3 regions of the Halomonas sp. BLK-85 genome follow, and region 1 is predicted to be linked to each of the others. Evidence: predicted binding sites of a transcription regulator. Region 1 holds the regulator's gene; each other region holds the start of a gene.
What was found. The regulator PhoB, encoded in region 1, activates phosphate uptake and scavenging genes when phosphate is short. The targets are predictions, from matches to a motif close to TGTCATANNNNTGTCANA.

Region 1 (7,837 bases):
GCGGCGTTTTCGCGTCAGGGTGCTGCGCCAGGGGGTAGGTTACCCCAGCGTGGATGAAGCCAGAGCGCTGGCGCTGCCCCTCAGGCGGTATGCCTGGCTGCGCGAAGTAGCCTTGTGTCTGGACGATATACCCTGGGTGGTAGCGCGCTCGGTGGCTCCCCTTGATCAACTGCATGGCCAGCGTCTGGACAGGCTTGGAGATCGCTCGCTGGGCAGCTGGCTGTTTCAGCAGGCCGATCTGCGGCGCGGGCCGATCGAGGTGACTCGCCATGCGCCGCGCTTTGTGGCGGCCAGCGGCCTGTGGGGGCGGCGGTCATGTTTTTCCCACACCGGTATGTCCCTGCTGGTACAGGAGTATTTTCTGACTGCCATGGCAGATGCACTGGAAGGCCCTTCACGCTAGGCTATCAGGTTCAGGTCTTTGGCTGCCCAGGCGTTTGAGTACCCGGGTCAGGCACGCACACTTTTTAATGGAGTCAGCATGGATCGTTCACTTCTGCGTCCCGGTGGGCTTGCCCGCCTGACGGATTTTCTGCAGCTTACCCGGCTTGATCGTCCGATTGGCACCTGGCTGCTGATGTGGCCAACCCTGTGGGCTCTGTGGCTGGCAGCCGGGGGCGTGCCTGAGCGCTCATTGCTGTTGATTTTTGTTGGCGGCGTGTATGCCATGCGTGCTGCAGGCTGCGTGATCAATGATTACGCAGACCGGCATTTTGACGGTCATGTCAAGCGCACCAAAACCCGCCCATTGGCGAACGGGCGCATCAGTGAGCGCGAAGCTCAGCTGCTGTTTGTAGGGTTGGTAGCGGTGGCCTTTGTGCTGGTGCTGTTCACCAACCTGTTTACGATTCTGTTATCAATTGGTGGGGTCGTGCTGGCGTCTGTCTATCCTTTCATGAAGCGTTATACCCATTTCCCGCAGGTGGTGCTGGGGGCGGCGTTTTCCTGGGCGATCCCCATGGCCTGTGGCGCAGTGCTGGGTTATGTCCCCCTGGAAGGCTGGCTGCTGTTTTGCGCTAACCTGCTGTGGACGGTGGCCTACGACACCGAATACGCCATGGTAGATCGTGATGATGACCTGAAAATCGGCATCAAGTCGACGGCGGTGCTGTTTGGCCAGGCTGACCGCTTGATCATTGGCCTGCTGCAACTGGCAACACTGGGCCTTCTGGCAACGGTTGGCTGGCGGCTGGGGCTGGGTGGGTTTTTCTGGCTGGGGCTGATTGCCATGGCGGCGACCTTTGCGCACCAGCAGGTTTTGATCCGTCAGCGCGAGCGTGAACGCTGCTTTCAGGCCTTTCTCAATAACCACTGGTCGGGGCTATTGGTATTTGCTGGCATTGTGCTCAGTTTATGGCCCACGGGGGCTTAAACCCGCGTTAATCGGCCTTTTGTCATCTTAATGTCATCAACTCATGGTGAGATCGTCATGGAAATGTCTTGTTTAACACCTTGAGGCTTTGGAATGACCGCCAAGACCGTTTTGATTGTCGATGATGAAGCGTCTATCCGTGAAATGATTGCGGTAGCGCTGGAAATGGCTGACTATCGTGTGCTTGAAGCGGACAACGCCCAGGATGCCCACGCCATGGTGGTCGATCATCAGCCTGATCTGCTCTTGCTTGACTGGATGATGCCAGGCACCAGCGGAATCGAGCTGGCGCGGCGGCTCAAACGTGAGGAATCCACCGCTGAAATGCCGATCATCATGCTGACGGCCAAAGGCGAGGAAGACAACAAGATCCAGGGTCTGGAAGCCGGTGCTGACGATTACATCACCAAGCCTTTCTCACCGCGCGAGCTGGTCGCCCGGCTAAAGGCGGTCTTGCGGCGTACCACACCGCGTGGTGTGGAAGATCCGATCGAAATCGAAGGCTTGCTGCTTGACCCGGTCAGCCACCGCGTCAGTGCTTATGGCAAAGCCGTGGATATGGGCCCTACCGAGTATCGTCTGCTACAGTTCTTCATGACCCATCAGGAGCGTGCCTACACCCGTAGCCAGCTACTGGATCAGGTCTGGGGGGGCAATGTGTACGTGGAAGAACGCACCGTGGATGTACACATTCGCCGCTTGCGCAAGGCGTTAATTGATCACCATCACCTGATTCAGACGGTGCGTGGAACCGGCTATCGTTTCTCTGCACGGGGGTAAGGGTGCGTCTGTGGAGCCGTGAAATATGGCGTTTAATCTGGTTGAGTGCCCTGGGCTTTGTGCTGGGGGCGATTGTCGGCAGCGCAGGCTTTGGGCTGGCGCTTGGCCTGGCCGCCTGCCTTGGCTACCACCTTTATCAGTTGCGTGCCCTGTATCGATGGCTGACCCTGCATCCCCATGACGAGCCGCCCGCTGCCGCCGGCCTTTGGGGCGAGCTGTTTGATCGGCTGTATCGCTATCAGAAAGGTCAGCGGATTACCCAGAATCGCCTGCGCGCTACCCTGGGGCGCATCCAGGAATCCTCCGAAGCCATGCGCGACAGCGTGGTGATGCTCGATAGTCACGGTGACCTTGAGTGGTGGAACAGCGCCGCCGCCAAAATGCTGGGTCTGAAGACTGCTCAGGACCGTGGCCAGCATATTACCAACCTGCTGCGTGATCCGCGTTTTGTGGGCTACTTTAACGCCCGTGACTATGGCGAACCGCTGACCCTGGCATCGCCCATCGACGAGCGGCGCATCCTGCAATACCAGATTACCCTCTACGGTGACGATGAACGTCTGGTGATGGCCCGCGATATTACCCGCTTGCATCGCCTTGAGCAGATGCGTCGCGATTTTGTTGCCAACGTCTCCCACGAGTTGCGCACGCCGCTCACCGTCCTGGCCGGGTACCTGGAGACTTACTCCGACCTGGCCGAGCAGTTGCCGCCACGCCTGGGCCGCAGTATTGGTCAGATGCAGGCCCAGACCACCCGGATGCAGAACCTGGTCGATGACCTTTTACTGCTGTCGCGCCTGGAAATTGATCAGGGCGGCGACGATCACGCGCCGATTGACGTGCATGCCCTGCTGCATAAAGTTGCTGACGATGCGCGGGCGCTGGCCAAAGAGCAACATGATATCCAGTTGGTCATTGGCAGTAATGCGCAGTTGATGGGCAGCGAGCAGGAGCTGCGTAGCGCGATTTCCAACCTGGCCTTCAACGCCGTGCGCTATACCCCACAAGGCAGCCAGATCACTCTGCACTGGGTCTGTGATGCTCAGGGCGCCTATATAACGGTTGAAGACGATGGCGACGGCATTGACCCAGTACACATTCCGCGTTTGACCGAGCGCTTCTATCGCGTTGATAAAGGCCGCAGCACCGCGACGGGAGGAACGGGGCTGGGTCTTGCGATCGTCAAGCACGTGCTGCTGCGCCACGATGCCCAGCTGGAGATTGATTCACACCCGGGGGAAGGGGCACGTTTCTGCTGTCACTTCCCCGTAACGAGGCGGGTGAGTCGTGAATCTCCCTCATCCCCGTCATGCCCGCGCGCCGTTAGTGGGCATCCATTTTGACCCGGGATGTCGGGCTGCAGTGGTGGTGAGTCGTGCATAGTGGGGTTCGTCATTAGCGGTAGTGGCCATCCCACATCAACACCGCTCCGGCAACGGCGCCGGGTAACAGGAAAAGGTTGGCCAGCGGTATCAGGGTCAACAGCATCACCAGCCCCCCGTAACTCAGGCTGTGCCACCAGCGGGCCGAGAGCCGCGAGCGCATATCGGCAAAACTCACCCTGTTGTTGTCCATCGGGTAATCCAGATAGGTTATCGCCAGTACCCAGGCTGAAAACAGCGCCCATAAAAACGGGGCCAGCAGATTGAGCACCGGTATCCAGCTGATGACGAACAACACCAGCATGCGCGGCAGAATATACCCCAGCTTGACCACCTCGCGTTTAAGCGTATCGACGGCCGTGCGGATCAGGCCACGGTCGTCAATAGGCGCCTTGCCGGTGGCTCGAGCTTCAACCTTGGCGGCCAGAAAACCGTAAAAAGGCGCGGCAATCAGATGGGTGACCAGGGTAAAGGAAAAGAACACCACTGCGACCAGGCTGATCAGGAACAGCGGCCAGATCAGCCAGGAAAGCCATTCCAGCCAGCCCGGCACCAGGCTCATCCAGTAGCTCAGCCAACCGTCAAAGCGTTGCCATACAAAACGGATCAGACCGGCGTAGACAATGAAGTTGACCACTATCGGGAAGAAGATATAACGCCGCAGGCCGGGTTGATAGACCCAGCGTGTTCCTCGGGTGATGGCGGTGAACGCATTGATCATTCGAGGTTTCCTTGTCCAGGGGAGCGACGAAACGGGCCGCATGCTGGATGCGGCCCGTTCGGTTATTTGCCGGCTCGTATGTTGTCTACCCATACGTACCCAGCGGTGATGGCCAGCAAACGCTGGCCTGAAGCTCAGGATTTGTCGCGGTCGAGCACGGTCGCTTCCAGCGTGTCCGGGTCGCTGTGACGGATATCCAGGCCCTTGACCAGATACACAACGTGTTCTGCCAGGTTATCGGCGTGGTCGCCAACCCGTTCCAGGGCGCGCAGAATCCACATGACACTCAGCACCGATGAAATCGAGCGGGCATCTTCGGCCATAAAGGTAATCAGCGAGCGCATGGCGCTGCCATACTCATCGTCGACCAGCTCGTCCTCGCGGACCACCTCGATGGCCAGCTCAAGGTCAAAGCGGGCAAAGGACGTTAGTGCATCACGCAGCATCTTGCGCACGTGCTCACTGATATGACGCACCTCGACCAGCCCACGTATGACATTGTTACTTTCAGTCAGCGAGATGGCATTGCGGGCAATCTTGCTGGCCTCATCGCCGATACGCTCCAGATCAGAGGAAGCACGAATCACGGCAAGCACCAGACGAAGGTCCGAGGCCGCGGGCTGGCGACGCGCCAATATGCGGGTACATTCCTCATCAATCTGCAGGTGCAGATCATTCACTTCCCGGTCATTATCGCGCACCTTGGTGGCCAGTTTGCTGTCATTTTCCAGCAAGGCTGTTATCGCATCCTGCACCTGTTTTTCCACCAGGCCACCCATGGCCATCAAGTGGGTTTTCAGCTCCTCCAGTTCCTGGTTGAACTGACGTGAGATATGCTGGCTGTGGCTTTCGCTGTTGATTTCCATAGTGCGCTCCTGATGGCGGTTGCGGGGTGATGAAATTAATTATAAGCAGGTAAGGTCCAGGGTCACCGACCTTCCTGTCAGTTGATGCGCCCGGTAATGTAGTTTTCGGTGTGGCGCAAGCGTGGGTTGGTAAACAACTGGTCCGTCGGCCCGTATTCGATGAGTTCACCCTGACTTAAAAACGCGGTGAAATCGGACACCCGGGCGGCCTGCTGCATGTTATGGGTGACCAGTACCAGGGTCAGCTGCGATTTCAGGTTGCAGATCAGCTCCTCGATTTTCAGCGTCGACACCGGGTCAAGCGCTGACGCGGGTTCATCAAGCAGCAGGATCTCGGGCTGAACGGCCAGGGTACGGGCAATCACCAGGCGTTGCTGCTGCCCGCCGGACAGCTGCCAGGCTGACTGATGCAGACGGTCCTTGACTTCGTCCCAGAGTGCCGCCGAGGTGAGCGCCCATTCAATAATGTCGTCCCGCTTACGCTTGGCCGTCCGACCCTGTAATCGCAACCCGAAGGCGACGTTTTCATAAATCGACATGGGAAAAGGGTTCGGGGTCTGAAAGACCATGCCAATTCGCCGCCGCAATTCCGACACGTCGATGTCGGGTGAATGAATGTCGATGCCCTCCACCATGATGCGACCCTTATGCGAGGTTTCATCGTTGAGGTCATGCAGGCGATTGATCGCCCTGAGCAATGTTGATTTGCCGCACCCTGACGGGCCGATAAAGGCGGTTACCCGGTGGCGAGGTATCTCCAGCGTCAGCTCGTGCAGCGCCTGCTTGCCCGCGTAGGCCAGACTGAAGGCATCAATGCTCAGGCAGCTTTGGTCCTGGCGTGGCATGTTATTGTGACCTTGATTGGACGCTAACATGGCTGACCTCGCTGACGACGTAAATAATGGCGCAAGAATATGGCAGTTAGGTTAAGGACCAGCACAATCGTAACCAGTAGGAGCGCTGTTGCGTAGACCAACGGAATGGCTGCCTGAACATCGTCGCCGTGAAAGGCGGTATCAAACAGATGATAGCCCAGATGCATGAACTTGCGTTCCAGATGCAGATAGGGAAAGTCACCATCCAGCGGCATCTGCGGGGCCAGTTTGGCAACACCGACCAGCATCAGGGGGGCGACTTCACCCGCTGCGCGGGCTACCGCCAGAATGACCGCCGTCAGCATGGCCGGCATGGCCATGGGCAGAACGATGCGGGTCAAGGTTTCCAGCCGGGTCGCGCCCAGGGCCACGGCGCCTTCGCGCTGGCTATCGGGAATGCGTGCCAGGCCTTCTTCGGTGGCGACAATCACCACGGGCAAGGTGAGTAGCGCCAGCGTCAGGGATGCCCATAACAGGCCGCCGGTGCCAAAGGTGGGAGACGGCAGGGTGTCCTCAAAAAACCATTGGTCCACCGAGCTGCCGATACCGTAAACAAATACGCCCAGGCCGAACACGCCGTAAACAATCGAAGGCACACCCGCCAGGTTGCGTACGCCAATCCGCACCAGCCGGGTCAGGCGGCCCTGATGGGCAATCTCGTTCAGATAAATCGCGGCCAGCACGCCAAAGGGCATGACAATCACTGACATCACAATCACCATCAGCACGGTGCCAAAAATCGCCGGCCAGACGCCCCCGCCGGTATTGGCGGCTCGCGGCCCTTCACTCAGAAACTGCCAGACCCCGTGCGCCCAGTAGCGCAGCTTTTCACCTGGGTGCATGGCGTTGGGCCGCTGGGCGCGGTGAATATCCGCCAGCGCCTGTCGAATGAGCTGACCGTCTGCTGTTTCCAGTACCAGGGTCGCCGGGGGGCGGGTATTGGCCGGGGCTGCCAGGGCAGTTGCCAATGCCTGCCAGGCGGCTTCGCCTTCCAGGCGTTGCTGGCCATCTTCGTAGGCAGAGAGATAGCCGATAAAATCCCCCCAGGGGCCGCGCTGCAGGCGTAAAAGCTTGGTGGGCGTCTGTCGTGAGGCGATGCTGTCTATAGCTACCCAGCGCCAGCGGGCGCCGTCGATATCCCGATTGGCGGTAAAGTAGAGCCGCTCTTTGCCGTCACGCTGGGGTAGCGCTGTTTCCCGCACGGCTTCTCCGGCAATCAGCTCGCCGGAATCCAGGGTGGCTACCTCCAGGGTGGATGGCCAGAAATGACCTAAACCACGGGTCAGCAACAGGGCCAGCAAGAGCCCTAGCATGAATAATGAGAGCGCCACACTGGCAGCGCATAGCCATGGCCAGATGCGTGTCATGCGCCACCCCCCATACGTTTCAGGCGGGTACGCAAGCGCAATCGGACCGTTTCAGCCAGGGTATTGACCACAAAAGTGAAGCCAAACAGCAGTAAGGCGGCAAAGATCAGCATATGGTAGTTGCTACTGCCTGGTGCTGCTTCCGGCATCTCTATGGCGATGGCGGCGGCCATGGAGCGCATGCCCTCAAACGGGCTGGCGCTCAGCAAGGCCGTATTGCCGCTGGCCATCAATACAATCATGGTTTCACCTACGGCTCGCCCGGCGCCGATCATCACCGCGGAAAATATGCCTGGCCCGGCCGCTGGCAGGGCGACTTTCCAGAGTGCCTGCCAGCGGTCAGCTCCCAGCGCCTGAGCGCCCTCCAGCAGGGCAGGTGGCACATCCGAAAGAGCGTCTTCTGCCAGTGCGTAGACGCTGGGTATCACTGCAAATCCCATTGCCGCGCCCACTATCATGGCGTTGCGGGTGGCG
Region 2 (7,837 bases), 360 kb from region 1:
GTGCTGGTGATCTTTCTTGGGCTGTACGCTTTTGCCAATGATATCTATACCTTTATGGCCCAACCGCTCATGGCGCTGCTACCCGAAGGGTCACAGATGATTGCCACCGAAGTGGCCTCCCCTTTTCTGGCGCCCTTCAAACTGACCCTGGTCGTGGCGGTATTTGCCGCCGTGCCCTTCATTCTTCATCAGGCATGGTCGTTTGTCGCACCCGGGCTTTATGATAATGAAAAGGCGCTGGCCATTCCGCTGCTGGTGTCAAGCGTGGGGCTTTTCTATGCTGGCGCCGCCTTTGCCTATTATGTGGTGTTTCCGTTACTGTTTGCCTTCTTCACCCAGACAGGGCCAGAAGACATTCAGATCATGACCGACATCAACCAGTATCTGAATTTTGTGTTGAAGCTGTTCTTTGCTTTCGGAGTAGCGTTTGAAATTCCGATTGCCACCTTCCTGCTGATCTATAGTGGCGCCACCAGCGTTGAAAGCCTTTCCAGAAAACGCCCCTACGTGATTCTCGGTTGCTTCGTGGTCGGCATGCTGCTGACACCCCCCGATGTTGTTTCGCAGAGCCTGCTGGCCGTTCCCATGTATCTGCTTTATGAGGTTGGCCTGCTGTTTGGACGACTGGTGCGCCGCAAGCCCGCCCAGGATGCAGATGACGAGCTCGGCGAGAACAGTTAACGTTTTCAGCGTCCTGTATCCGCGCCTGAAAACCCGGATACAGGACCCGTCATCAGCCCATCATTTCATCAATGCGCTCGACCAGCTTGAAAACCCCGGTAGCGGCTTCACTGATACGTGTCGCCAGCATATAGGCTGGAGTGGTGACCACGCGGTTTTCGAAGTCGACGACAATCTCTTCAACGCTGCAGCTACGGTGCAGGCCCCCCATGGCACTGATGGCACCGGCAACCCCCGGGTCATGGCCAACAGTGACGGCAATCCCTTCCCCCAGCAGGCGCGGTACCATGACCGGTGCAATACAGATCAGCCCGATTGGCTTACCATCTTCGCGGAAGGCATCAAGCACGTCCTTGAGGGGCGCCAGTACCTGCATGCTTTCCCCTTCAAGCGCAAAATCGCAGAGGTTCTGTGCGACGCCGAAGCCACCGGGTACAATAACACCATCAAAGTGTCCGGCATCCAGCTCGCTTAACGGGCTGATATCCCCTCGCGCCAGCCGGGCCGACTCTTCCAGCACGTTGCGCGTTTCGCCTTGAGAGGCTTGCTGGGTGACGTGATTGATCACCTGATGCTGATTCAGGTCCGGAGCAAAACAATGATAGCCGATGCCCAGCTGATCGAGGCGCAACAGCGTCAAGGTGGTTTCATAGATTTCAGAGCCGTCGTATACACCGCACCCGGCCAGAATGACTGCGACCTGTTTTGTCATGAGAAGTGACCTCTTTTATAGCGTTTTGTTAATAGCCGTCTACTTTAGGCAGTTTATGTGACAGTCACAAGCCAGCTTTCGCCCTATCACTGGATTGATATACTCTGAACAGATACTGATTGACCGTACTCACCCCGCTTCCCAGAGACGCAAGGAGAACAGCATTGACGACCAACACCCAGCGTCATTTTCCTGCCACACGCATGCGCCGCATGCGTCGTGACGCTTTTTCACGCCGCTTGATGCAGGAAAACAGCCTTTCTGCCGCTGACCTTATCCTGCCGGTGTTTGTACTGGAGGGTGAAAATCAGCGTCAGGCCATTCCGTCCATGCCCGGCGTTGAACGCCTGTCTCTGGATCTGCTGATCGAGCAGGCTCGGGAGGCTTATACGCTCGGCATTCCGGCCCTGGCGCTTTTTCCAGTGATCGGACCGGAGCAGAAAACCGAACTTGCCGAGGAAGCCTACAACTCGGCGGGGCTCGTGCAGCGCAGCGTGCGAGCGCTCAAGGCAGCCCTCCCCGAGCTTGGCATTATCACTGATGTTGCGCTCGACCCCTACACCAGCCATGGCCAGGACGGTATCATTGATGAGCAGGGCTATGTGATCAATGACCGCACGGTCGACACCCTGCTAAAGCAGGCGCTTTCTCATGCGGAAGCCGGTGCGGACGTGGTCGCTCCCTCGGATATGATGGATGGCCGCATTGGGTCGATACGCCAGGTACTCGAGCAGGAACACCTGCATAACGTCCGCATCATGGCCTACAGCGCCAAGTATGCCTCCCACTACTATGGCCCCTTCCGGGATGCCGTCGGCTCAGCCGGCAACCTGGGCAAGGCCGACAAGCGCACCTACCAGATGGACCCGACCAACAGTGACGAAGCGCTCCACGAAGTGGCTATGGACATTGCTGAAGGTGCCGATATGGTCATGGTCAAGCCGGGCATGCCCTATCTGGACGTGGTTCGGCGCGTAAAGCATGAGCTTCAGGTGCCCACCTTTGCCTATCAGGTCAGCGGCGAGTACGCCATGCATCGTGCCGCCTTTGATAACGGCTGGCTGGATGCCGACAGCGTTATTCTCGAGTCCCTGATGTGCTTCAAGCGCGCCGGTGCCGATGGCATTCTCAGCTACTTTGCACTCGACGCTGCACGGCTTCTGAAGGCCAATGGCTGAACTTGAACGGCTGTCCATTTTGCCCTGCTCACCAGATGACCCTTGGGTGACACCCATTTGTCATTTATATCGTCCATACTGAAATGCAGAATGGTCAATTTGAAGAATCAGGAGCAGTGATGGATACCACCGGTGGACAACAACCGCAGACAGGAACCGAATCCATGGCTGGAGAACAAGACACCCCTACCTTGCGTGTAAATCGCACGACAACCGGTGTACAGGCCAGGGACAGCCAGCTGGAAACCGATCTGGATGATCCTCAGCTGTATTTCAACCGTGAGCTTTCTCACTTGCAGTTCAATATCCGTGTGCTTGAGCAAGCCCTGGATGATGCACACCCGCTGCTGAACCGCTTGATGTTCCTGCTGATTTTCTCATCCAATATGGATGAGTTCTTCGAGATCCGGGTAGCCGGCCTGAAGCATCAGATCGCCCTGGGTGATGACACCACAGGGGCCGATGGCCGCCTGCCCAAAGCCGTGTTGAGCGAGATTTCACAGATTGCCCACGAGCAGATCGCCCGTCAGTACAAGATTCTCAACGATACCCTCTTGCCGGCCCTTGAGGCCCAGGGCCTGAGATTTCGGCGCCGCAGCCAGTGGACCCAGGCCCAGAAAGAATGGGTGCGGGCAATGTTCAACAATGAAATCATGCCGGTCATCAGCCCTATCGGGTTGGACCCGTCTCACCCCTTCCCACGTCTGGTCAACAAAAGCCTGAACTTTATTGTTGAGCTTGAAGGCAAGGACGCCTTTGGCCGCGCCGGGGGCATGGCCATTCTGCCTGCGCCGCGCTCGCTGCCGCGCCTGATGGCCTTGCCCAAAGAGCTGTGTGAAGAAGGCTATTCGGAATATGTCTTTCTGTCCTCGATGATTCACGCCCACGCCGAAGAACTGTTCCCCGGCATGCAGGTACGTGGCTGCTACCAGTTCCGCCTGACCCGCAACGCGGATATGACCGTCGACCCGGAAGAAGTGTCCGACCTGGCCTCTGCGCTGCGCGGAGAGCTGCTCGCCCGCCGCTATGGCAGCGGTGTGCGCCTGGAAGTGGCGGATAACTGCCCGGAAGACCTGATCAACTTCCTGCTGCGCCAGTTCAACCTGGAACAGGAAGATCTCTACCGGGTAGAAGGCCCGGTCAATTTGACCCGCATGATGGCCGTGCTGGGCGACGTTGACCGGCCAGAGCTGCTTTACCGCCCCTATACGCCCGGCGTTCCCAAGACACTCAAAAGTGGCAGTCTGTTTAACGCCATCCGTAAGAGCGATATTCTGCTTCATCATCCGTTCCAGTCATTCACCCCCATCGAAGATCTGCTCAGCGAAGCAGCCCGCGACCCGGATGTGCTGGCGATCAAGCAGACACTTTACCGCACGGGGGCAGAGTCTCCGATTGTCAGTGCCCTGGTGGATGCAGCAAGCCAGGGTAAGGAAGTGACCGTGGTCATTGAACTGCGCGCGCGCTTTGATGAAGCTGACAACCTGCAGCTTGCCTCGCGCCTGCAGGAAGCCGGGGCCATCGTCATCTATGGGGTCATGGCCTACAAGACCCATGCCAAGATGATGCATATCGTGCGGCGTGAAAAAGGCGCGCTGCGTCACTATGCGCATCTGGGCACCGGCAACTACCATTCCAAGACAGCCAAGCTTTACACCGACTATAGCCTGCTGACCGCTAACGAGGCCCTGTGTGCCGACGTTCACCGGGTGTTTCAGCAGCTCTCCGGCATGGGCCGGGCAAGACGCATTGATACCCTGCTACATGCACCCTTTACCCTGCATGAGCGGCTGTGCGAGATGATTGATCGTGAAGCCCAGAGTGCCCGCAAGGGCAAACGCGCCCATATCATCATCAAATGTAACTCATTGACTGAGCCAAAGCTGATCAAGGCCCTTTATCGCGCCTCACAGGCAGGGGTTGAGTGTGACCTGATCATCCGCGGCATGTGCTGTCTCAAACCGGGTATTGAAGGGGTCTCCGAGAATATTCGCGTGCGTTCGATCATTGGCCGTTTTCTGGAACATACCCGGGTATTCCATTTCCATAACGATGGTAAGCCGGAGACCTGGTGTTCCAGCGCTGATTTTATGGCGCGCAACATGTTTCATCGGGTGGAGACCTGCTTCCCACTGCTGGATAAGAAACTGGCCACCCGGGTACGCAAGGATCTGGAAACCTATCTGGTGGATAACTGCCAGAGCTGGCTTCTGCAACCGGACGGCAGTTACCAGCTTCAGGGCCATGGCGAGGGTGCACCCATCAGTGCACAGGAGACCTTGCTATACGCCTATGCGTCGAAAAGCTGATAAGCTGACCGTATGATCGAACTACGCCACCTACGCACCTTGCTGGCCTTGCGTGAAACAGGCTCTCTGGTAGAAGCAGCCGAGCGGGTGCATCTGACCCAGTCGGCCCTATCCCATCAGTTAAAAGACCTGGAAAACCGCCTGGAAGCGGCACTTTTTATACGCAAGACCCGGCCCGTAGAGTTTACGCGGGCAGGCCTGCGGCTGCTCCATCTGGCCGACAGTATCCTGCCGGAAGTGCGTCGTGCCGAGCGGGATATCGCCAAAATGGCGGGCGCGGAACAGGGGCGTCTGCACATGGCCATCGAATGCCACAGCTGTTTTCAGTGGCTGATGCCCACGGTGGATCATTTTCGAGACCATTGGCCTGAGGTGGAAATTGATATTCCCGGCGGCCACCATTTTGACCCGTTACCCGCTTTGGCCCGTGAACAGCTTGATCTGGTGATCACCGCCGACCCACAACCGTTGGAGGGTGTTCACTATGCGCCGCTGTTTCGCTATGAAGGCCTCCTGGCCGTTGCCCGCCAGCACACATTTGCACAGCAGCGCTTTGTCACGCCGGGGCAACTGGCCGATGAAACCCTGATCACCTATCCGGTTGAGCACACTCGTCTGGATGTGTTCAGCCATTTTCTGACCCCGGCCAATGTACGCCCCAAAGAGATTCGTACCGCGGAACTTACCCTGATGATGATGCAGCTGGTGGCCAGTGGACGCGGCGTTTGTGCGCTTCCCAACTGGGCGTTGACCGAGTATCTGCAGCGCGATTATGTCGTGGCCGTCAAGCTGGGCGAACAGGGCGTGTGGAACACCCTGTATGCGGCCATTCGCGAAGAAAGCCTGGAAATGCCCTGGATGGAGGATTTTCTGGATACCGCGCGCGCCACTTCCTTTGCCGTACTTACCGGGATCAAGCCAGCGAATCGCGACGTGGAATCAACAGCGTAAACCGCGCGCCTCCCAGGTTCGGGCTGGTATCCGCGGTAATACTCCCGCCATGTCTGATAATGATTTTCTGAACAATCGACAGCCCCAGGCCATAGCCACCCGAACTTCTCGCGCGACTGTCGTCAAGGCGGGTAAAGGGCTTGAAAATCTCTGTGCGCGAATCATCCGGCACCCCGGGGCCATCGTCTTCTACATCAATGCGCACCAGGTGTGATTCGTTCCAGATTCGCACCTCGACCCGAGTACACCCATGCCGACAAGCATTGCTGACCAGGTTCTGTAATGCTCGCTGTAAATAGCGCGGCTCAGCACTCAGCTCAGCATCCTGACCGGGCAACAGAGTCAGCGTCATGGTCTCGTGCAGTGGCGCCAGAGTATCCAACACGCGTTCCACCATGGCGCGACAGTCCACCAGTGACGTTTCCATCGCGGTCGCATTGACGGTATCACCGTCCAGGCGTGCATAGGTAAGAATCTCATCTACCAGCTTGTCAAGTTCGGCAATATCGGCGTCGATACCCTGCAGCTGACGCTGAACAACCGGCTTGTCATTCATGTCCTCTACCATCTGTACGGCAAAACGTATGCGTGCAATGGGCGTGCGAAGTTCATGGGAAACCGCACGAATCATTTCCTGCTGGCCACGCAAAAGGGTCTGCACCTGACTTGCCATGACGTTGAATGCCATACCCAGGCGTCCGAGAAAGTCCCCCTTGTGTACCTTGACACGCGTCTCCAGACGACCACTGGCAATTCGCGTGGCGGCCAGTTCCAGCCGCACCATTCGCGATTCGATATTGCGCATGATCTGATAGATCACCAGGGTAAGAATCATCATGACGCTTAATAGAAGCATCAGATACAGATGTAAGGGCAAAGGCTCTTCATCGACGACAAGCTCGGCTTCCAGCCATGGGGGCCTCAGCGGAGAAGTATCTGAAAGGGAGGTTAACAGAGTAATGTCGAGCCGCTCTCCGGCAAGACGCGTGACCACCTGACCGCTGACCAAGGCTTGCTGCTGCTGGACGGAAAGGGCTGACGGTAGCCGGTCAATCAGCTCCAGCGTCCAGCGCGTGCTGCTCAACGCCTCAAGACGTTCGGCACGGCGCGCGCCACTCAAGCCTGCCAGCCCTTCAGCAGCGAGTGCCACTGTCGACTGCCAATGCTGCTCTTGCCACTCATCCAGCGTCAGGCTGAGCAACCAGGGAGAATTATCCAGACGTTGGCGGAGCCGCCAGGGAGCAGCGTCAACCAGTATGGCGCCGCGATCCAGACGCTGCTGTTCAAGAAAAGTCAGGCTGGCGTCTGCCACCGGTACCAGATCAAGCGCGACCCCAGGCCCAAGCCGCTGGCTCAGCGACGGTAGACGCCGTTCACGTTCAGCCACTGACAGCGGCGCAAGTTCAGCCATCAGTACTGCCATGGGAAAATGCGCCAACTGCGCCCGGTAATCGTCGTGGCCAACTCTCTCGATGACAATACGTCCCAGCATTGCCATCAAGAAAATTACCAGCAACGTCAGCCCTAAAAGGATATAGAAGCGTAAAAAGGACCCACGTTGCTTAATCCTGTGCATAATCCACTCAACCTGCCCCTAGCTATCTTTTACAAACAGATAGCCTTTGCTGCGCACGGTCTTGATGCGGTGGGGCTGGTGTGGGTCGTCACCAATCTTTGGGCGGATGCGTGACACGCGCACATCGATCGAACGATCCTGGCCATCATATTTAATACCGCGCAGCTGGGTAAAAATTTCCTCGCGCGTCAGGACGTGGCCAGCATTGCTGGCGAGCAACCATAGCAGGTCAAACTCTGCGCTGGTCAGGTCAATGCGGTCTCCCGACAGCCAGGCCTCGCGGGTGGCGTTGTCGATTTCAAGATTTTCAAAACGCAGCCGCATTTCGCCGCTGGATGATGGTTGGTCAGCCCGACGCAACAGGGCACGCATCCTGGCCAGCAGCACCCGTGGCTGGACCGGTTTGGAGACGTAGTCGTCAGCGCCCATT
Region 3 (7,837 bases), 300 kb from region 1:
TCATCAAAGGATTCAATATCCTTGTCCTTGTTGGCGATCACCTGGAACTTGAATACGAAATAGGGGTAGGTGAAGCCAACCGACTTGGCCCGTTCCAGAGTGTCCGAGGTGGAACCAATGACCACATCAGTCTTGCCGGATACCAGGGAAGGAATCCGATCGCCCCAGGTCAGGTTCAATATATTGACATCGACGTCCAGCACCTCGCCCAGGTCATGACAGTAATCGACATCAAACCCGGCTGGGTCATTGTTTTCATCCAGGTAGCCCATGGGTGGGAAGTCAAGAACCACACCGCAGTTAAGCGTGCCCCGCTTGATCACTTCATCCAGTTGGTCGGCCGTGGCACTGATGGAGGTCAGTGCGACGCAGGCAGCCGTTATTGCTGTAATTTTACGTACCATAGTGGGCTTCTCCGCTTGTTATTGATTCGACCGTTCGAGAAAACATGTGTATGCCACTTATCTCTACAAACCGATTGTGGGTGGCAATACTTGTTCATAGCACAGCCTGACTATACGTTTTTTCTCCGTTGAAGCGCCATTCCGACAAAGCGATCGGTGGTGTTATCAGACCAGAAATCCACGTGATTCTGACTGGCCGTGGGTCAATAAAAGCTCTATTACCCTGAATTTATTGATAAAGTCGGGAGGCCGCTGGCATCAACTGACGGGTGGCTGGAAAAGCTGATCCGTTGACATCAAACGGTCACGCAGTTGAATTAACCGCCGGTGCGTTTGCCGCTGGCGCTATTGAACGGATGTATCGCTTCGCGGGCGATATGCAGGGTCAGGGTATCTCCCTCGCTGACCGGCGGTTGACCGGACGTGCGAATCACGGTGGGCTGCGCGCTATCGGCCAGTTGCACATAGAGATGGCTTTCCGCTCCGGCGGCTTCAAACAGAACCAGCGTCGCCTCCACGGTAAAGTGGGGGCTGTCGGGTGCCTGCAACAGCATGTCGTCGGGGCGAATGCCAACAGTGTCGGTATTCTCGGGCAGGTCATGCAGCAGTGCACCGGAGCCTTGTACGTGCAGGTAGTCCAGCGGCAGCATGTTCATTGCCGGTGAGCCGATAAAGCCGGCCACGAACATGCTCGCCGGGCGGGCATAGATCTCCATGGGCGTGCCGACCTGCTCAATCTGCCCGCCATTGAGGACGACCAGGCGGTCGCCTAATGTCATGGCCTCCAGCTGATCATGGGTGACGTACAGGCTGGTGGTTTTCAGGCGGCGCTGGAGCTGTTTGATTTCCACACGCATCTGCACGCGCAGTTTGGCATCCAGGTTGGAAAGCGGTTCATCAAACAGAAAGGCCGCCGGGTCGCGTACCAGGGCGCGACCCATGGCCACCCGCTGGCGCTGGCCGCCGGACAGCTGGCGTGGCTTGCGCTGCAGGAAGTCGGTAATTTCCAGCATCCTGGCGGCGGTCTGCACGCGCGCTTCGATCTGCTCCCTGTTGAACTTGCGGTTTTTCAACCCGTAAGCCAGGTTGTTATACACCGTCATATGCGGATAGAGGGCATAGTTCTGAAACACCATGGCAATATCGCGCTCGGCAGGTTCCAGACGGTTAACCACCCGGTCACCGATTTTCAGGGTGCCTTGGGTAATGCTTTCAAGCCCCGCGACCATCCGCAACAGGGTTGATTTACCACAGCCCGACGGGCCGACCAGGACCACAAACTCGCCGTCCTCAATGCTCAGATCAATCCCCTTGACCGCATCAACATTGCCGCCGTAGGTTTTTTTAAGCCCTTCCAAGGTAATACTGGCCATGGTTATTTCTCCGTCTCGGTCAGGCCTTTCACAAACAGGCGTTGCATAAACAGAATCACCAGCACCGGCGGCAGGGCGGCAAGCACCACGGCGGCCATGATCAGGTGCCACTGAGGGTTTTCTTCGGAGGTCATGCGCTGGATGCCCATGACGATGGTGTAGTAATCCGGGTCCGTGGTGATCAATAGCGGCCACAGGTACTGGTTCCAGCCGTAGATAAACATGATCACAAACAGCGCCGCGATATTGGTGATGGACAGCGGCATCAGGATGTCCTTGAAGAACTTCAGGGGGCCTGCGCCATCCACCCGGGCGGCTTCGAGCATTTCTTCCGGGACTGTCATAAAGAACTGGCGGAACAGGAAGGTGGCGGTGGCCGAGGCAATCAGCGGAATCGACAGCCCGGCAAAGCTGTTGAGCATGCTGAGATCCGCCACCACCTGATAGGTAGGGATAATGCGCACCTCTACCGGCAGCATCAGGGTAATAAAGATCAGCCAGAAGAAGAACATCCGAAAGCGAAAGCGGAAATACACAATCGCAAAGGCAGAAAGCAGCGAAATACTCAGTTTGCCGATGGTAATGGCCATGGCCATGACAAAACTGTTCCACAGCATCTGGCCCGCCGGTGGCGCGCCGGCCCGGGAAAGCCCGGTACTCCACATGGCCTTGTAGTTTTCCCAACCGTGGGAACCCGGCCACATCGGCAGGCTGCCGCGCAGCAGGTCACCGGGCGCCTGGGTCGAGGCGACGATGGCGATATACACAGGAAATACCACCAGTGCCACACCGCCGATCAGCATCAGGTGGGCAAAGACATTGGCCCAGGGGCGGTTCTCAACCATGGTGGCACTCCTGCGGAATAAGCGAGTGAGAGGCGAGTGTTGGCAGCATCAGTAATTCACCCTGCGTTCAATATAACGGAACTGGACAATTGTCAGCGCGACCACGATGGCCATCAGAATTACCGACTGCGCGGCGGATGAGCCCAGGTTCAGGCCCACAAAACCATCGGAATAGACCTTGTAGACCAGGGTGTTGGTGGCCTGGGAGGGCCCGCCTTCGGTGGTGGCATGAATGATCCCGAAGGTGTCGAACATGGCGTACACCACGTTAACCACCATCAGAAAGAAGGTCGTGGGTGTCAGCAGCGGAAATATAATGGTCCAGAAGCGTTTGATGGGGCTGGCGCCATCAATGGCGGCCGCTTCAATCAGTGATTGCGGGATAGACTGTAAGCCGGCGAGGAAGAACAGGAAATTATAGGAAATCTGTTTCCAGGCAGCGGCAAACACGACCAGCAGCATGGCATCTGCCCCTGAGGTGCGGTGGTTCCAGTCATAGCCAACCATATCCAGCACATAGGGGATGACCCCAATCGAGGGGTGGAAGATAAACCACCACAAGACCCCGGCAATCGCCGGTGCAATGGCATACGGCCAGACCAGGAGGGTGGTGTAGGTGCTGCGCGAGCGAATCATGCGGTTAACCGTGCTGGCCAGCAACAGGGCCACCGACATGGAGAGCAGGGTGGTGCCAATCGCAAACACCGCCGTTACCGACAGTGAGTTGAGGTAGGCACCATCACGGAACAGGCGAGCAAAATTTTCCAGCCCCACAAAGGTGGTTTTCAGCCCAAAGGCGTCTTCACGCAATAGCGATTGATACATGGCCTGGCCGGCTGGCCAGATAAAGAAAATCAGGGTAATGATGACCTGAGGCGCCAGCAGGGCATAGGGCAGCCAGTGGCCGGGAAACGTCATGCGTTTGGTTTGCATGGGCGACTCTTTTTTTGCAGCGCGTTTTTATGACGGGGTCGGCACGCGTACATCGCGCCTGATCGTCAGCGGGGTGGATGAAAACAGCAAAACCACCGCCCGGCCAGCGGCCAGGCGGTGGTTCCGTTTACGCGGCTTACTGGTTGGCGGCTTCGAAGTCGCGCAGCAGGTCGTTACCCCGCTCCACCGCTTCAGTGGCGGCTTCCTGGCCGGTCTTGTCGCCGCTCATCACCGCTTCCATCTCTTCGGAGATGATGTCGCGGATCTGCACGAAGTTACCGAAACGCAGCCCTTTGGCGTTTTCCGTTGGCGCGTTCAGGGTCATCTGCTTGAGCGAAATATCGGCGCCCGGGTTTTCGGCGTAATAGCCCTGCTCTTCACTCAGATCCCAGGCGGCCTGGGTGATTGGCAGGTAGCCGGTCTGCTGGTGCCATTCCGCCTGGACTTCCGGCTGGGAGAGGTAGTCGAAGAAGGCGGCAACGCCGGCATACTCTTCATCCGTATGGCCCTGCAGGGTCCATAGGGTGGCGCCGCCGATGATTGAATTCTGCGGGGCACCTTCTATGTCGTCGTAGTAGGGCTGCATGCCGAAGCCGACGTCAAACTCGGCGTTGGCGGCGACGTCTGCACGGGAAGCGGAAGAGCCAAAGAAGATGGCGCAGTCTTCAGAGTAGAACATGGGCTCGGAGTCCGGGCCGGAACCCGGGCCACCCCATTGGAAGGCACCCGCGTCCTGCCAGGTTTTGAGATTATCCCAGTGGCGCGCGACATGTTCGTTGTCGAAGACAAATTCGGTATCAATACCGCCAAAGCCGTTTTCCTGAGTGCCCAGTGGCAGGTCATGCCAGGCGGAGAAGTTTTCCAGCATCACCCAGCTGGGCCAGGAAGTAGTAAAGCCACAGGAGGCGGCACCGGATTCCATCAGCTGAAGGCTAGCGTCTTCCATTTCCTGCCAGGTGGTGGGCGGCTGCTCAGGGTCCAGACCAGCGGCCTCGAACATGTCTTTGTTGTAGTACATGATCGGTGTGGAAGAGTTGAACGGGAAGGACAGCATGTTGCCGTCAGTATCCGTGTAATAGCCGACAACCGCGGGCAGGAAGGCGCTCTGGTCAAAACCGCGGCCATGATCTTCCATCAGCTGGTAGGTCGGGTAGATGGCGCCATCGGCGTTCATCATGGTGCCGGTACCAACTTCGAACACCTGCAGGATGTGCGGCTGTTCGCCAGCACGGAAGGCGGCAATGGCCCCTGTCATGGTTTCGGTATAGTTGCCGCGATAGCTGGGTACCACGCGGTAATCATCCTGGGAGGCATTGAACTCCTCGGTCATGCCTTCGAGGATTTCGCCTAGCTGGCCACCCATGGCGTGCCACCAGGTCACCTCGGTGGCGGCCTGGGCGGAAAAACTCAAACTGGCACTCATGACGCCCAGAGCGAGGGCCTGAAACTTGAAGCGTGACATGACGTCTCCTTTTTATACCGCGTGCTATTTTTTTGGTTTAAGTTGTCTAGCAACACTAATTATTGTAGATGACACTTTCATGAATACCAGATGAACCACAGATGACGCCAGCGCTCTGATAAAAATCATGGCAGTGTTGGCGCCGATTGTCTGGCCGTGTAGTCTCAGTGGCACTGGCATGATGCCTGCCGTTCAAGAGAAGGTGAGTGATGCAAGAGGCAATAGATCTGCTCGAACGCCTGGTGGCGTTCGACACCACATCCAGTGAGTCCAACCTGGCACTGATCGAGTTTGTGGAGGGTTACCTGGCAGGCTACGGGGTGGAAAGCGAACGTGTCATGAGCCCGTGCGGCCAGAAAGCCAACCTGATAGCACGCATCGGGCCGGATGCCCCCGGCGGTGTCATGCTCTCCGGCCACACCGATGTGGTGCCGGTGACCGGGCAGCCCTGGTCCAGTGACCCTTTCACCCTGCGCGATGACGGTGACGGGCGTCTTTATGGGCGTGGCACCTGTGACATGAAGGGCTTCATTGCCTGTGCGCTGGCCATGGTGCCGGTGTGGTCTCGGGCAGCGCTCGAACAGCCGATCTATTTCGGCTTTTCCTATGATGAGGAAATCGGCTGTGTGGGTGCGCCGGACCTGATACGCCGCTTTCATACCCATTATTCCACCACCGCTCACGTTATCGTGGGGGAGCCGACCGGCATGCAGCCCGTGGTGGCCCAGAAAGGTGCCACCAATCTGCGCACCACGGTCACTGGCTGTGAAGCCCATAGCAGTCAGGTCAACCAGGGGACATCCGCGATTCACGTGGCGGCCCGGCTGGTTACCTTTATCGAAGACACCATGGCTGCCCTGATCGACGAAGGGCGACTTGATGACGCCTTCAATGTGCCGCATACCAGCCTGCATGTGGGCAAGATCAAAGGCGGCACGGCCATCAACATCATGGCCCGTGAGTGCCAGTTCGAGTGGGAGATCCGTCATCTGCCCACCGATACCTTTGACGACATCTTTGCCCGGTTCGAGGCCTATTGCCAGACGTTGATCACACAACTGCGTGCCGCGGGAAAGCAGCTTTCCATCGACACCCAGGCTTTGAACACGACGGTGCCTGGCCTGGCTGATCACGACAACGATCAGGTGCTGCGCCTGGCCAGCGCGCATTTGCACGAAGCATGCTGCCAGCATGCAGTGGCCTACGCCACCGAGGCGGGCCAGTTTCAGCAGGTGGGGTTGCAGGCCATTATTCTCGGCCCTGGCAGCATTGCCCAGGCGCATCAACCGGATGAGTACATTGATAAAAGTGAGCTGGAGGCCTGCGTGGCCTTTATGCACCGGATGGGCCGTGCCTTGGAAACACCCTACCGGGATGTGTGAAGTTTGATGGCCACAAAAAAACCCCACACGCATTTAGCGGGTGGGGCCTTGCGCCATACAGCATTAAAAACACGGCGTTTAATGACAAGTTTCAATACGGGCGGGTCAGAAGCCTTGTACGGAAGGTTGCTCGTCGTAAAGTTCCGCCTTGGCATGACGCATAACATTTTCACACGCTTGCTGGTGGGCCAGCTGGGTTAACAGCTGCTGAGTCACTTCAAACCCTTTACCCAGACAAGTATCCACTTCATCCTGACTGACTGCCGGGGTTACGTTGTACGCTACTTTCAACGTACGGCCACCGCGATCAAGCCAGTCAGCCATGCCCCGCAGTCGCCACGCCACTTTCTCTTTCCAGTTTGCCGATTCTTCCGCGCCTTCGTTTACGCTAAACGTGCACTGCCATTCCGGTTTAAAGACCTTCATAGGAGAACCTCCATTGCTAGTTGGAAAGATGATCGATCGTGATGCTTACTCCGTGTGATATTCTTGCGTTTCCACTATACCGAATTATCGATGAATACCGAAACAAAACATCTGTCATCCAGGCAAAGGGTCAGAGAAAGCTAGCCATGGCACCATCCAAACCGCTCAACTGCCTTTGCGGTAGCGCTCGCCCACTCGCTGACTGCTGCCAGCCCTATCATCAGGGCGACCCTGGCACCCCACCCGAGAGTACCGATGGCCAGTGGTATCTCTACCTGCTGGAGTGCCGCCGGGGCACCTATATTGGCATTACCAATAATCTGGCAAAACGCTACCAGGCCCACTGCGACGGTAAAGGCGCCCGCTACACCCGCGCCAACCCGCCGTTGGCACTGCTTGGCGCCCAGCCCTTCCCGGATCGCGCCGCCGCCAGCCGGGCGGAGTATCAACTGAAACAGCAATCTCCTCTGCAAAAGCGCCAATGGGCACAGGCGTGGCCATTGCATGACAGGGATACAATGACTCCTGTTGGATGAATGAGGTTGGCCCGGCCGGCTGACAGGTTTGTGGGGGCCATGGTCATGGTTGGGCCGTCAGCCGCCAGGCAGGCGTTTTACGGTCAAATACGTTACGATACCCGAAATAGCATTTTACACTTGAATGGGAAGGGTCTTGCGATCAGGTTCCCATGCGAGTACAGCGGAATTCGTGGCCATGTATTCAAGGGAGGTTAACGTTGGCTGTTTACGGCGGCATACAGGCGCGGGAGCTGGATTACTGGCTTAACGCGCTTATCAATGCAGCGTATGATCGACGCTATCCGCTGGCCAATGTACATGGCAGCCAACCGCGTGCCCGTTCAGCGCGTCAGGATCTTCTGGACATGGCCAACAGTTATCATACAAATCGCCAGGGCAGTGAGGCGACGGCAATAGCGCTGGGACGCTGGTGCCAGGCTTACCTGACCGAAGAAGAATGGTACCAGCTTACCGGTGCCCGTCTGAGCGGTAAT

Region 2: the regulator PhoB is predicted to act here: its motif matches at 2,619-2,636, upstream of ppk1 (polyphosphate kinase 1).
Region 3: the regulator PhoB is predicted to act here: its motif matches at 5,085-5,102, upstream of ugpB (sn-glycerol-3-phosphate ABC transporter substrate-binding protein UgpB).

What each region holds. Positions count from the first base shown of each region.
Region 1 covers NZ_CP087731.1:3,075,496-3,083,332, reverse strand. The annotation lists gene LL947_RS14145 (chorismate--pyruvate lyase family protein) at 1-403, shown strand, start outside; gene ubiA (4-hydroxybenzoate octaprenyltransferase) at 482-1,372, shown strand; gene phoB (phosphate regulon transcriptional regulator PhoB) at 1,466-2,152, shown strand; gene phoR (phosphate regulon sensor histidine kinase PhoR) at 2,155-3,495, shown strand; gene cysZ (sulfate transporter CysZ) at 3,548-4,255, opposite strand; gene phoU (phosphate signaling complex protein PhoU) at 4,390-5,121, opposite strand; gene pstB (phosphate ABC transporter ATP-binding protein PstB) at 5,199-5,966, opposite strand; gene pstA (phosphate ABC transporter permease PstA) at 5,990-7,363, opposite strand; gene LL947_RS14105 (ABC transporter permease subunit) at 7,360-7,837, opposite strand, start outside.
Region 2 covers NZ_CP087731.1:2,717,641-2,725,477, forward strand. The annotation lists gene tatC (twin-arginine translocase subunit TatC) at 1-681, shown strand, start outside; gene elbB (isoprenoid biosynthesis glyoxalase ElbB) at 734-1,393, opposite strand; gene hemB (porphobilinogen synthase) at 1,597-2,571, shown strand; gene ppk1 (polyphosphate kinase 1) at 2,691-4,880, shown strand; gene LL947_RS12325 (LysR family transcriptional regulator) at 4,893-5,831, shown strand; gene LL947_RS12330 (ATP-binding protein) at 5,794-7,329, opposite strand; gene LL947_RS12335 (response regulator) at 7,426-7,837, opposite strand, start outside.
Region 3 covers NZ_CP087731.1:2,773,489-2,781,325, reverse strand. The annotation lists gene LL947_RS12600 (transporter substrate-binding domain-containing protein) at 1-404, opposite strand, end outside; gene LL947_RS12595 (sn-glycerol-3-phosphate import ATP-binding protein UgpC) at 722-1,777, opposite strand; gene ugpE (sn-glycerol-3-phosphate ABC transporter permease UgpE) at 1,780-2,622, opposite strand; gene ugpA (sn-glycerol-3-phosphate ABC transporter permease UgpA) at 2,671-3,555, opposite strand; gene ugpB (sn-glycerol-3-phosphate ABC transporter substrate-binding protein UgpB) at 3,692-5,017, opposite strand; gene argE (acetylornithine deacetylase) at 5,227-6,399, shown strand; gene LL947_RS12570 (hypothetical protein) at 6,505-6,825, opposite strand; gene LL947_RS12565 (GIY-YIG nuclease family protein) at 6,972-7,361, shown strand; gene LL947_RS12560 (hypothetical protein) at 7,562-7,837, shown strand, end outside.